Regions from separate parts of the Pseudoalteromonas sp. JC3 genome, predicted to be linked through region 3. Evidence: predicted binding sites of a transcription regulator. Region 3 holds the regulator's gene; each other region holds the start of a gene.

Region 1 (4,480 bases), 1.2 Mb from region 3:
AGAGTGGTTGGGCTTAGAAGTAAAAGTGTCGTGGGTTCTGCTCAAGGCTTTTTACCGCAAAACGTAGTTAACGCCCTACAAGATGGTGCGGCATACGATGGCATTCGTATAGAGCGTGCGAACTAATTCGGAGGCGATGATGAAAAATGTAGTGCTATTCGCGACGACACTTGCATTACTCGGTGGCTGCGAAATGACAAAACAAACGGCTTCCGAACCTACAGAAACGCAGCAATCCGACATGGAAATATTGTATGCCATGATGGAAGAGCAAGAGCGTAATGAAGATTCACAAGCCGCGGTATTGCAAGATATTGGCTTCGTTAGCTATCGTCATCGCAAAGAAATTGCTAACTACGCCAATCAAATTGCGTTGGAACTGTCAGATACTGTATTAGGGCAAAAGCCTGAGTCGATAGCGGTAGCCAGTTTTGTGAACTTTAATGAATCATTAAGGGATTCAAACCAGCTAGGAAACCAATTGGCTGAGTCCTTAATGCATCAAATGCAAAAGCTGGGTTATCAAGCGTTAGACTTTAAAGCATTGGGGAAAATTGAAGTGACATCCAGTGGCGACTTGACTTTTTCGCGTAACGCAAGCCGCTTGAAAAACACGCAATCTCCCAGCCATTTGCTCACAGGCACTATGGTTTACCGTCCACGAGGCGTGGAGGTAAATGCAAGATTGTTAGAGTTTAACACCAACTTAGTGATAGCAAGCACGGTGGTGACCATCCCGTATTTTATCCTTGATGATCAGGCAACCGCTGCAAGGTAGTACTTCAAATAGCGGTTTTTAGAAGAAAATACCGTTTAGGTTTTATTAAACGAAGAACTATCCTACTTCTTATTCACACCTCAAGTGAAGTAACTGATAGCGCAGTAGTGGGTCTTAACTGCTGCGTATTCACCTACTGAACCAGCTCATTTATTACCGCGAATAAATTGACTATTAATCTTTAAAAGTTCATTAAGATCAGTATACTAAAGTGAAGTCACTGAGATGCAGTACAACAGAGAATCGACAACTCCAGACTTTCATGGGTATTAAGTAATGCAGATCCCGCTAGTGAAGGTCAAAAAAAGCGATCGTTATCTGACTTTAGAGATTGTCCCCATAGTTTAATGGATAAAACAAGGCCCTCCTAAGGCTTAGATGTAGGTTCGATTCCTACTGGGGACGCCATTGGTATCACTTTTGCGTGGAATTACCAAAGTAAATGGGCGGCGGAAGCATGATGTAGAGTGTGTAAAGTCGTCGAAAATCTTGTCTGCGTCATAGGTAGTCTTAACCTTACAGTTCAAACTCATTTTCATTTTCTATTTGAATTTCAACCAAATCATTAATTTGCACATTGTGAAGTGGGCGATTACTGATATTTACCGCAATGGCGTTTTGCGCATTCACCTGGATCACTTGCAGTTTATTAATGGTTTTAATTTGATGCATAAATATTTTACCATCGACATTAGTCAGCGGATTACTATGCGCTACGTTAAGGATCTGGCCATTCTCTAAGCCATGCATGCGGCCCAAATTAATAACGACTTGTTCATCATCGATATGTAGGATTTTGCCGTTGGTTGGTAAGCAGGCCACCGCTGCGTTTAAATCAGTTGCGATTTGTGTCAGCGTGGTTTGGATCTCATCAGCATAATCTGTCTGCCAAAAGCGCTCACTGTACACATCAATTAATTTGGTCTTCTTAAACGGCCACACGCCTTGAGTGGCATATTGCTTTTGCCACACCCTTTCATGAGAAAGTGCATCAAACAGCGCAAAGTCTACCTTGAAGCTTCTTAAATATTTATCACTTTGCCAAAATGCGAAGTCGCTATTAAGTTTATCGACACCTGCAATATCAGTAATTTGACTCAGTAATACAAATTGGCTGTTCGTATTTGCCGTAATGGTCTCGATTAGCTGTTCATTATAATCAAACCGCTGGCTGAAAAAGCGGTTAACGTCTATGGTCTGTGCGAAATAGGGAACAGGTTCTAAGCTCAACTTTTGTTCAGACATTGTCTGGTATAGGCGCTCGCTCACCGCTTTATTTATGTCAAAAATTTGACCTAGTGTTGCTTGGTGTTTATTTTTTAACTGACTTTGTGTGACTGCAACCTGTTTGTCGTAAGCACTAGTAGGGCACTGAGCACTCTGTGGGGTAATATCGATATGTAATGTCACCTGCCATGAGTCACCAACTTTTGCTTCAGCAATTACGTTGGCACTTTGGATTTCAGCATTTGAGCGGATCTTAAGTTGATCTTGGGTGAGCACACCATCGGTGACGGTTTGCACACTACTCACCGAAGCGCCAGAAAACAGCAAAGCTTGTGTGATGGCGTCATTTACCGCCTTTCTTTTGGCTTTTTGATGGTCGCCATTTTTAACGTCAGCCATGCCGGTAACTTCAAACCATTCAGCATAAGCTGGATGAACCAAGGTGATACACAACAGTGATAGACTGGTCGCGAATTGCTTTTTCATGTTTAAATGCCCAGATCAAAAACTACTCTTCAACTCAGCAATACCTGTGCCAAATTTTGGCAAGGTTCGTGCATAATCACACATTATGAAAGTTAATTTTATTTCTTGCCAATACTCAATGAAACCACAACAACCCTTGCGAGACCAAGATGTTGGGGAAGTGCTTAATTTTGATTGGTATATATTGTAGCGGAGTGGGGTGAAATGCGTATCACTAATTCTATCAGTTCAGTTGTTATGGTTTGTTCGCTAGCAGGGCTCAGCGGCTGTTCAAGCCTCGTTGATAAGCATATTGAGTATGAAACAGTGCAACCGGAAACTTTTCCTGTTTTACGGGCTGTGGGGTACGCTCCTTTGAGTGCTCAGCCGGGTAAAACTGCGGGTGAGAAGCAGCTAATGGCCATTAAAGTGTCAAAATTAGAAGCCTATCGTGAATTGGCTGAGCAACTGTATGGCCAGAATTTGACATCCACTATTACGGTAAAAGGAGCGGTTGCGCAAAACGACGGTCTTAAGAGCCAAGTAAATGGACTTGTTCGTGGGGCTAAGGTGCTGAAAAGTTACGCAGTTGGTGATACTTACGCGACGGAGTTAGAGCTTGATATGAAACGCGTTTATGATTTGTATATTACTCAAGTCAAGCCGCAGAAAATTAAGAAGATATCTTATAGCTTTAAGTAAGCACTCATCACATATCGCTTACTTAATGCGCTTCACTTCGATTGTTCTTCAATACTAAAATACGACAGGCGTGGCTACGCCTTTAGGTTACGTACCAATTCACTGTCGCTACTTTTCACGCTGCCATCTTGACCATATGTAATCGAAGTTGGTGCGCCAATTAAGATCCCTTTTAGTTCACGTGTGCTTACATTAGCCTGATGAGCCGTTTTAGCATTGATTTCATTTTTGGTTTGGCACTCACTGAGTAGTGCTCGCACTTTAGCAACGAGCGGGGCTACTTCACTGCTTTCAAAGACGTGAGACTCAGTTTTTGACAATTCATTGTCGAGCTTTTGCAGTTTTGAAATGAGAGTTAGCTTTTCACGAGCGATTTCTTTTAAGTTGTCGCCACGCCGAGACGCGAGCTCGTCAAGCTCACGAGCCAGAAGCTGGGTCATCGCTTCTAGCGTCGAGATTTGTTCTGAAAGTTTGTGGTGGCAGAGCCGAACCAAATCATCCATATATTTCGAACTCAAATGCAGCTATGTTTTTGGCTAGTTTTTCCGCGTCAACTTGATACTTGCCTTCTGCAATCGCTTTTTTCAGTTCTTCGACTTTCTTGTCGTCAAAGCCTGATGACTGCTGCGCTTTTTCGTTGACCGTTTTCAGCTGTTGCGCTTGTGGAGTCAGGCTCACTGAATCCGCAGCTGCTTTCGGTGTAGCTGGTGATTTAACTGACGCACTATTAGCATCATTTCTTTGCAATTCAGCCTTCTGTTGCTTAACATTATTAGCAACGGATGTAGACTGATTCTGACCGTTAACTTGATTAACCATGATTGTAGACCCAATAAAATTATACTCTCAGCCTTGTTATCGGCGTTTAATAGTATTACTTTAGCAAATTTTTTATAAATTCACCTCTACTGTTTCCACTTCTATTACTCTAGCACGTAAGGTTTTGCCAGAGCGAGCGTTTTTAATATTAATAAGTTCACCACGGTTGCCATCTTGCTGCGCTTCTCCTTGAGTTTTGATCACAAGCCCACCTGATTTAGCAATAATCGTCACCGTATCGCCTTTGCAGACCATACAAATATGAGCCTGAGTAAAGGCTTGACCTTCTCTGATATTACGTTTGCTTCTACTGCCTATTAGTATCGACTTATCTTCTATATAGGAAACCCTACGAAAACGTTTCGGCTGATACTCTATTTTCACATCGTCATCCTGAATAACACGGCCTTTTTCTAACATGGTCGCGCTAACTAAAATAGGGAAGAGGTGATCGATACGCACGTGGACGTATTGAGTCCAGCTGAGGGT
Region 2 (4,480 bases), 1.2 Mb from region 3:
TCTTCACCAAGTGCTGCGGTTAGCGCCTTCTTAATAAAATCTTCCGATTGGAAACCAATTGTACTAAAACTTTGAATTTGTTCGATAAACAAATTGTGCACAGCTGCAATTTTAGCCTGAGATAGGTCATCCATGGAGGCCATCGCCATACCGACCTTTTGCACTTGCTTCGGCTCTAAGTGTTTCAAAATCTGAGCCGCATCTTCTTCAGTCAAACTAAGCAGTAAGATGGCAGCCTTGTCGACGCCATCTAGCTTGTCAACGTCAAAGGCTGCGGGCAATTGTTTTTGTTCTTGATCAGTCATCTTCTGTCAACCACGCTTTCACAACTTGTGATGAGAGTTCTGGTTCGTTAGCAACTAAGGCACGTACTGCTTTGAGTAAGTCCTCGTCGCCATGTAAGTCTGGCAATTGTAATCTACCGTCAGAAGAGAAGCCAACCGCAGACTCATCGAATTCGTTATTTAGCATATCGAGTGTACTGTCACCTAAATCTACACCACTGGTCAACGCATCTTCATCAAAATCTTCAAGCGTATCATCTGGGTAAATTAGACGCTTAAGCATAGGTCTTACTACCGCTAAGATTAGCACAATGATCACTAAGGTACCTGCTGCAAGACGGATTGTCTTTTGGAACCAATCTTGCTCCCAAAGTGGTATCTCTTGCATTTCAGTGAGGTCTTCACGCACGAATGGCACAGTCACTACCTCTAGTGCATCACCTCGCTGCATATCAAAGCCCACACCACCTTGTAGCAAACGACGGATGTTATTTAACTCTTCTTGCGTACGCGGCGCCATTGCCATGTTACCTTCAGCATCAGGTTTTGCGAGGTAGTCAACGGCCACACTCACACTGATCCGGCGAATAACCCCAGTTTGCTGACGTTTATGGCTAATAGTGGTATCTAACTCATAGTTACGGGTTGCTTCTTTTTGATTACTGCTTGGTGTTGCACTTTGACCATTGCCGCCTTGACCCGCAATCTCTGGGATATTTGAGTTTATAGGAGGTTGATTAGTCAGCGCCCCCGGAATACCGACAGCTAAGCCACCAATATTATTTTCTTCATACGTCGTTTCGCTACGAACCGCAGGTAAATCTGGGTTATAACGTTTTTGCGTTTCTTCAACTGCGCTGAAGTCCATCGTTAAGTCAACCTGCGCGGTAAAGTTACCAAGACCTACAGTTGGGATCAGGATGCTATCAATTTTTTCTAGATATTCTTGTTCACGCTTACGTTCGATTTCATACTCTTTTCTCGAGCGCGCAGCTAAAGAGTCTTGAGAACCAGAGTTGAGTAGACGACCGTTTTGATCGGTGACAGTCACGCGTGAAGGCTCTAGGCCTTGTACCGCTGATGCCACAATGTCTACGATTGAATCAACTTCTTCGCCGCCAAGCGTTTTGCCACGTTTAAGGGTAATAACTACGGTTGCAGAGGGCTTTTTCTCGCGACGTGCAAAGACGTTTTCTTTTGGAATTGCAAGTAACACTTTTGCACGATTTACGTCTTGTAACTCTTCAATTGTTCTCGCAAGTTGTTGCTCACGGCTATGTTTTAAGCGCTCTCTTTCAAGACGTTGGCTAACACCAAAACCCATATCTTGCATCAGAATATCAGTGCCAGAACTCGGAGACTGGGTAAAACCGTCACGCGCCATGCGTAGTTTTATGTCTTGATAGTCCGACTCAGCGACTAAAATGGTATTACCATCTAATTGGTATTCAATTTTCTGTTGGTCTAAAAAGTCTAACGTTTCGACGAGTTCTTCTGTTGGGTACTTACCAAGTGGGCGCATATCTGGTTGGCGCGCCCAAATGATAATAAAGATTGCGATTGCTAAACAAATAGCAAGGGCAATAACCAGAGTAACCTGGCGCAACATATCAACACCGCTTAGCGCACTGAAGTAGCCTGATTTTTGCTCTTGTTGCTCATCCGATCCGCTGTCATTATTCAGCGCTGCATCGGAAAGCGTAAGATCTGTTGATTGATTAGTAGCCACGATTACTCTCCACAGTCACTCAATTAAACTGGCATGCTCATGATTTCTTTATAGGCCTCAACAAGTTTATTACGAACTTGCACTGTTGCCTCAAAAGCGACCGACGATTTTTGTTTCGCTATCATGGCTTCTGCAAGAGAAACGCTTCTGTCACCCATTTCAACAGCGGTGACTTTTTGTTTCGCTTCTTGTTGTAAGCCATGAACCGTATTAAGTGCGTCTGAGAGTAAATCGCCAAACTGAGCCGACGAAGATGCCGCCGTCTTAACCGGCTGCACTGATGGCTGTGTGTTTCTCGTCGCTTCTGCAGCCATTGCCTGCATTTCTTGAAATAGCGCTGATGATTGTACTTTCATGATGCTTTACTCAAAATAACTCTTAGTTACCTGTAATAAAGCAGAAAACGTGCCAACTTAAAATCGTTAATATTCAGTACCTTGCAACATTTTAATTATGTCGAAAAATTGGCAGTGCATAGAAGTGAAAACTAGGCGCCTAAGATCTGCTGATCTTTATAGGCGCCTGAGTAAATTTGAATTAGCAGATAAAGCTTAACCTGAGGTTTGGAAAAGCAATGAGCTAACTCATTGTTTATAAACTCAGGTAACTTAGGTTAAGCGGGTAGTGCAATCCCTAAATCTCGCATTTTTGCCAGCTTATAGCGAAGTGTGCGAGGACTCATACCCAATACCTCCGCCACCTCTTTACGTTTGCCATTAAACTTTGCCAGTGTATCTAAAATAATTTGGTGTTCTTTATCCTGTAACTCATCCTTATAGCTAATGATCTCATCCTCACCTTGAGAGCGCTCCATTAGAGCTGATGCTTCATGATTTACAAGTGGTGCAGACTCTATCAAAGCCATCGGTGAGAAATTTTCGATAAAAATATCATCTTCTTGAATTTCATTACCTTGGAACAAAATCAGGGCACGTTGAATAACGTTATCCAGCTCTCTTACGTTTCCAGGCCAACTGTGTGAACTGAGCTTGCGCTTTGCACCGCTGCTTAATATAGGTGTTGGCTTGCCTGCTTTTTGCGTATGTCTTACCAACAAATGCTCAGCTAACACAGCGATATCACCCGCTCTGTCCTTCAGTGGCAACCACTCTAGCGGGAAAACATTGAGGCGATAATATAAATCTTCTCTAAATACCCCATCCTCCACCGCTTCTTTTAAATCGCGGTTACTGGTTGCTAGTACTCTGACGTCCAGTGAAATGGTTTTTCTGCTACCTAAACGCTCTACCTCGCGCTCTTGTAACACGCGAAGTAATTTTGCTTGTAATCCCAAATCCATCTCTGTGATCTCATCAAGCAAAATCGTTCCCTTTTGTGCTTGCTCAAATTTTCCAGGACACGCCTGAATGGCACCTGTAAATGCCCCCTTTTCGTAACCAAATAGGGTCGCTTCGAGCATATTTTCTGGGATTGCAGCGCAGTTAATTGCGATAAAGGGCTCATCTGCTCTGTCGGATTTATCGTGAATATAGCGAGCCAACACTTCTTTACCTGAACCGCTCGGTCCAAGTACCATCACGCTGGCATCCGACTTCGCTACTTTTGCAGCCAGTTCAAGTAGTTTAATACTCTTGGGATCGGCAACAATGGGGCCGTCTGTCTCTTTTTCCTTCTCAGGTAGATAACGTCCAACCATATTAAGCAATACTTCAGGCGCAAATGGCTTGGCCATATAGTCGATGGCACCCAATCTCATCGCTTCAACCGCATCATCAATGGTCGCGTATGCTGTCATCATCAATACCGGTAATTCGGGATAGTTGAGTTTAATGGTCTTTAACAAGTCAAGCCCACTCATGGCACCCATTTGCACGTCACTCACCACCAAAGAAAAGGTTTCTTGCTTTAGCAATAAAACGGCTTGTTCCGCACAACTTGCTTCTACGCACTCGATATTTGAAAGCTGCAATGTATCAATGAGTGCTTCTCTTAAACCAGCATCATCTTCAACAACTAAAACTCTGTTACTCATAGTTCCTCCGCCTCAATTAGTGGTAGTACCAAGCTAAAACGCGCACCCTTGCCTTCAACATTGTCTGCCTGCGCAAACCCTTTGTGCGCGTTAGCGACCGAATTAACCACCGCAAGTCCTAGCCCAGTCCCCTGCGACTTAGTTGTAAAAAATGGTTCAAACAACTTGTCTACTAAGGTTTCATCGATGCCAGGTCCATTATCAACAACTGAGATACGTACATACTCGCCACACGGCTCGCGCTCTGCATTAAGTTCAATGTGTGCCGCACTGCCGATTATTTGAATACTGTTGTGGATCAGGTTTTGGATCGCACTTGCAAGCGCCGTACGATTACCTAATATTTCGATATCTGGCTCGGGTAAAAATGCCTCCAACTTTGCTTGGTTAAGCTCAACCATAGCGTCAGCACCCGCTTTGACTTCACTCAATAACTGTTGCATTGACACTCGCTCAACCACTTGTTGTTCACCG
Region 3 (4,480 bases):
ATAATGTAAGAGTTGAAATTAAGCAAAAATTGATGAAGTCGGAACACCCTGTCGTTATCAACGGTCCTAGTCTTAGGATCACAGGTAAAGGACTGCATGCGGATCTACAAAAGCAAGTGATCGAACTCATCAACCACACAAAGACAATTTATTATGACCAGTAAAATCATTAACAAACTAGTTTTCATCGGCTTGCTTGCAAGTTCTACTCTAGCAATTGCTGCAGAACAAAATGAAGTCATTATTGATGCTGGCCGTCAGCAAGCTCAACTGCAAAGCAACATCGGTATTTTTGAACAGAATGTTGTTATTATTCATGGCAACAGAAAGATAAATGCCGATCGCCTAGAGGTCCACCGTCGCGCGGAACTTGGCATTAACAAGCAACTGCTTGTGGCAACTGGCAGCCCTGCCACTTTTAGCGAACGTCAACCCGATGGCAACTTGCTAGAAGCCAAAGCAAATGAAATCCGTTACGACGTAGCGAAGGGAACCCTAGTGATTTCTGGTGATGCTGAAATCAATCAAACTGGGCAAAAAATCAATGCTCAAGTCATCACCTATGACATTGAAAAGCAATTGATCAGCGCTGAGCGCTCAGACCAAGAAGACTCTCGAGTAAGAACCATCCTTGTTCCTGTTGATGACAAAAAAGACGCTAAAGAGAAAAAAGCGCAGGAAGAAGGTAACAATTAATGAGCGAGCTCAAAGCAACTGGTCTAGCAAAGAGTTATAAAGGTCGTCAGGTCGTCAAAAATGTTGGTTTAAGTGTTCAGGCTGGCAGTATTGTAGGCTTATTAGGACCAAATGGTGCAGGTAAAACCACTACGTTCTACATGATTGTAGGGTTAGTACCAAGCGACAAAGGCTATATTCAGATTGATGACGAAGATATCACTTTGTTACCGATGCACAGCCGTGCACGACTTGGTATTGGCTATCTACCGCAAGAGTCTTCAATCTTTAGAAAACTCACGGTCTATCAAAATTTGATGGCGATTTTAGAAACTCGAAAAGACTTATCTAAAGTTGAAAGAGAAGCTGAACTAAACGAGTTACTGGATGAGTTTAATATTCAACACATTCGCGACTCACAGGGCATGGCATTGTCGGGAGGCGAAAGAAGACGAGTCGAAATTGCTCGCGCTTTAGCCGCAAACCCTAAGTTTATCCTGTTAGATGAACCTTTTGCTGGTGTTGATCCTATTTCGGTGTTAGATATAAAGACAATCATAGAGCACCTAAAAAACCGTGGTATCGGTGTGCTTATCACCGATCATAACGTTAGAGAAACACTGGACGTATGTGAAAAGGCCTACATCGTTTCACATGGTGAGTTAATCGCTGCAGGCACGCCAGAACATGTTTTGGCAGATCAAACCGTAAGAGATGTCTACCTAGGCGAACAATTCAAGCTATAGTTAAGACGTAGTATTAATAACTGTTAAAAAGGATTGTTAGAGATACATGAGGCAATCATTACAGCTGCGCATGGGGCAGCAACTTACAATGACTCCGCAACTGCAACAAGCCATTCGCTTGCTGCAGCTTAGTACATTGGATCTGCAACAAGAAATACAAGAAGCATTAGACAGCAATCCATTGTTGGAAGTGGAAGAAGGTGATAATACTGACGGCGAAAACGCTGACCAACACAGCCAAGAAAAGAGCCGTGCTGACGACAATCAAGATTCAGCCGATGAAACGCAGGTTAGTGACTATGAGATAGACTCAGATACCGCCATGAGCAAAGACACTGTGAGCGATGACCTTGCCATGGATGTCACTTGGGACGAGTATATGAGTGCAGCGCCTGCTGCAAGCTCAGGTCCACTTCCCGATGACGATAATGTTTATCAAGGGGAAACCTCTGAATCTCTCCACGATTATCTCATGTGGCAACTCGAACTGACACCATTTAGTCCAACAGATAGAGCTATTGCGATTGCGATTATTGAAGCGGTCGACCTGTCAGGCATTCTAACACTGTCTTGCGAAGACATTTTAGAAAGCATTAATGACGAGAATAGCGAAGAGCCTATTGAGCTAGATGAAGTCGAAGCCGTACTCAAACGCATTCAGCTTTTTGACCCTGTCGGTATCGCAGCGCGTAGTTTACAAGAATGCTTATGCATTCAGCTCAACCAATTCGCCCCAGATACCCCATGGATTGCCGAAACAAAAATGATCCTGACAGAGCATATCGACTTGCTTGCCAGCCGTGACTATCGAACTTTGGCTAAGAAAACGCGCCTTAAAGAAGCCGATCTCAAAGAGGTCATGACGTTAATACATAGCCTTAACCCAAAGCCTGCGGCAAGCATTATTCATGAAGAGCCTGAATATGTGATCCCTGACGTATCGGTGAAAAAAGTAAAAGGTCGTTGGGTCGTAGAGCTAAATCCTGATGCTATGCCTAAAATAAGAGTAAATGACCATTACGCTGCGATGTCTAGAACGGCGAAATCCAGTACGGATAGTCAGTTTATTCGCTCACATTTACAAGAAGCAAAGTGGTTTATTAAAAGCTTAGAAAGCCGAAATGATACTTTATTAAAAGTTACCAATTGCATTGTGCAACAACAACAGGCATTCTTTGAACATGGCCCCGAAGCAATGCGCCCTATGGTGCTAAATGATGTTGCTGAAATGGTTGAGATGCATGAGTCCACAATTTCCCGTGTGACAACACAAAAATACATGCATACACCTCGGGGAATATTTGAGCTGAAGTATTTCTTCTCTAGCCATGTAAGTACGGAAAATGGAGGTGAGTGCTCTTCTACAGCAATTAGAGCACTTATCAAAAAGCTGATAGCTGCAGAGAATACCGCGAAGCCATTGAGTGACAGCAAAATTGCAGATATCTTAGCTGAGCAAGGAATTAAGGTAGCGAGACGTACGATTGCAAAATATCGTGAATCCCTAGCCATTCCACCGTCAAATCAGCGTAAAAGCTTGATATAAGACGTAAAACCCAAGAAGGAAAAATGCTTATGCAACTAAATCTAACTGGTCGCCATGTAGAAATTACTGACTCATTAAGAGACTATGTCACCAACAAGTTTGCGAAGCTAGAAAGGCACTTTGATCATATCAATAATGTGCATGTGATCCTTGATGTCGAGAAACTAGTACAAAAAGCAGAAGCAACATTACACGTAAACGGCGGCGAGCTATTTGCATCAACAGAGCATCAAGATATGTATGCCGCAATTGATGGCCTTATCGACAAGCTAGATCGTCAAGTTATTAAACACAAAGAGAAGCTCACTCGACACTAAGATGAAATTAAGTGAATTAGTGAACAAGGACTGCAGTAAAGCTGCGGTCCTTTTTAATAGCAAAAAACGTATTTTAGAATACATCAGCGAACTGGCTCATAGCCAAATTCCAAATACCAGTCAGCATGCTATCTTGGACGCCTTAATGGCGCGAGAGAAATTAGGCAGCACAGGGATCGGTAAAGGCATTGCCATTCCCCATGGTCGACTTGAAGGTTTGGATAAAATCCTTGCAATGGTGCTTGTCAGCGAGCAAGGGATCCAGTTTGAAGCCATAGATAAGCAGCCTGTCGATATTTTTGTCGCGTTCATCGTACCTGAAGGTGATAATCAACAACACCTGAAGACCTTAGCGGCGATTGCTGATACACTCAAAGACAAGTCTTTTTGCAAAATGCTTAGGCAAGCAAAAAGTGATGATGAGTTATATGCAGTGATCCAAGGTGAACTTGATGAGTGATGAAGAAAAAGGACTCGAGCTTATCATTATCAGTGGCCGCTCAGGCTCTGGTAAATCTGTAGCGCTTCGAGTATTGGAAGACTTAGGCTACTATTGTGTGGATAACATTCCAGTCAATTTGCTGCCGTCTTTAGTCCGCAGTGTTTCGGACAATTATAATAAAATTGCAGTCAGTATTGATGTTAGAAACTTACCTAAAGAACAGGACGAGTTTAATGACATTCTTGAATACTTACCAGGCTTTGCCAAACCTACCCTGTTTTATTTAGACAGTGACGATCAAACCCTGATAAAGCGCTTCTCAGAAACACGACGTTTGCACCCTCTTTCACTGCATAATCTTCCATTAGATGTTGCGATAAAGAAAGAACGGGAATTGTTAGACGTGCTGATCACTCGCGCCGATTTTCTCATTGATACTACAGGCCTGAGCGTTCATCAACTTGCAGAAGATATCCGCGAAAAAATCTTAGGTAAAAAAGACAAACAACTCATTATTACCTTTGAATCTTTCGGCTTTAAACACGGCATCCCAAAACAAGCGGATTACGTTTTTGATGCGCGCTTTTTACCCAACCCACATTGGGAGCCTGAGCTTAAGCCGCTAACTGGCTTAGATCAGCCAGTTAAAGACTATTTGTCGAGTCACAGCATCGTGCAAAAGTTTACTTGGCAGATCCAAACCTTCGTACAAACTTGGTTACCACACTTAGAGCGTAACAATCGCAGTTATCTA

The links. Region 3 encodes sigma-54, which starts transcription at its own class of promoters, with help from an activator protein. Its sites were predicted from a motif close to GTTGGCACGNNNNTNGNNT; they were not measured.
Region 1: QSH61_RS06390 (flagellar assembly protein T N-terminal domain-containing protein) is a predicted target of sigma-54. The motif match lies at 2,527-2,545, and genes of this name have one in related genera.
Region 2: fliE (flagellar hook-basal body complex protein FliE) is a predicted target of sigma-54. The motif match lies at 2,408-2,426, and genes of this name have one in related genera.

Annotation. Positions count from the first base shown of each region.
Region 1 is NZ_CP127855.1:1,572,970-1,577,449, forward strand. Features, by position in the region: gene QSH61_RS06375 (FlgO family outer membrane protein) at 1-126, shown strand, start outside; gene QSH61_RS06380 (FlgO family outer membrane protein) at 137-778, shown strand; tRNA gene QSH61_RS06385 (tRNA-Arg) at 1,112-1,186, shown strand; gene QSH61_RS06390 (flagellar assembly protein T N-terminal domain-containing protein) at 1,295-2,491, opposite strand; gene QSH61_RS06395 (LPP20 family lipoprotein) at 2,696-3,172, shown strand; gene flgN (flagellar protein FlgN) at 3,247-3,675, opposite strand; gene flgM (flagellar biosynthesis anti-sigma factor FlgM) at 3,668-3,991, opposite strand; gene flgA (flagellar basal body P-ring formation chaperone FlgA) at 4,064-4,480, opposite strand, start outside.
Region 2 is NZ_CP127855.1:1,618,253-1,622,732, reverse strand. Features, by position in the region: gene fliG (flagellar motor switch protein FliG) at 1-305, opposite strand, end outside; gene fliF (flagellar basal-body MS-ring/collar protein FliF) at 298-2,016, opposite strand; gene fliE (flagellar hook-basal body complex protein FliE) at 2,037-2,369, opposite strand; gene QSH61_RS06615 (sigma-54-dependent transcriptional regulator) at 2,627-4,006, opposite strand; gene QSH61_RS06610 (sensor histidine kinase) at 4,003-4,480, opposite strand, start outside.
Region 3 is NZ_CP127855.1:415,160-419,639, reverse strand. Features, by position in the region: gene lptC (LPS export ABC transporter periplasmic protein LptC) at 1-164, shown strand, start outside; gene lptA (lipopolysaccharide transport periplasmic protein LptA) at 154-696, shown strand; gene lptB (LPS export ABC transporter ATP-binding protein) at 696-1,421, shown strand; gene QSH61_RS01740 (RNA polymerase factor sigma-54) at 1,468-2,967, shown strand; gene hpf (ribosome hibernation promoting factor) at 2,997-3,284, shown strand; gene ptsN (PTS IIA-like nitrogen regulatory protein PtsN) at 3,286-3,744, shown strand; gene rapZ (RNase adapter RapZ) at 3,737-4,480, shown strand, end outside.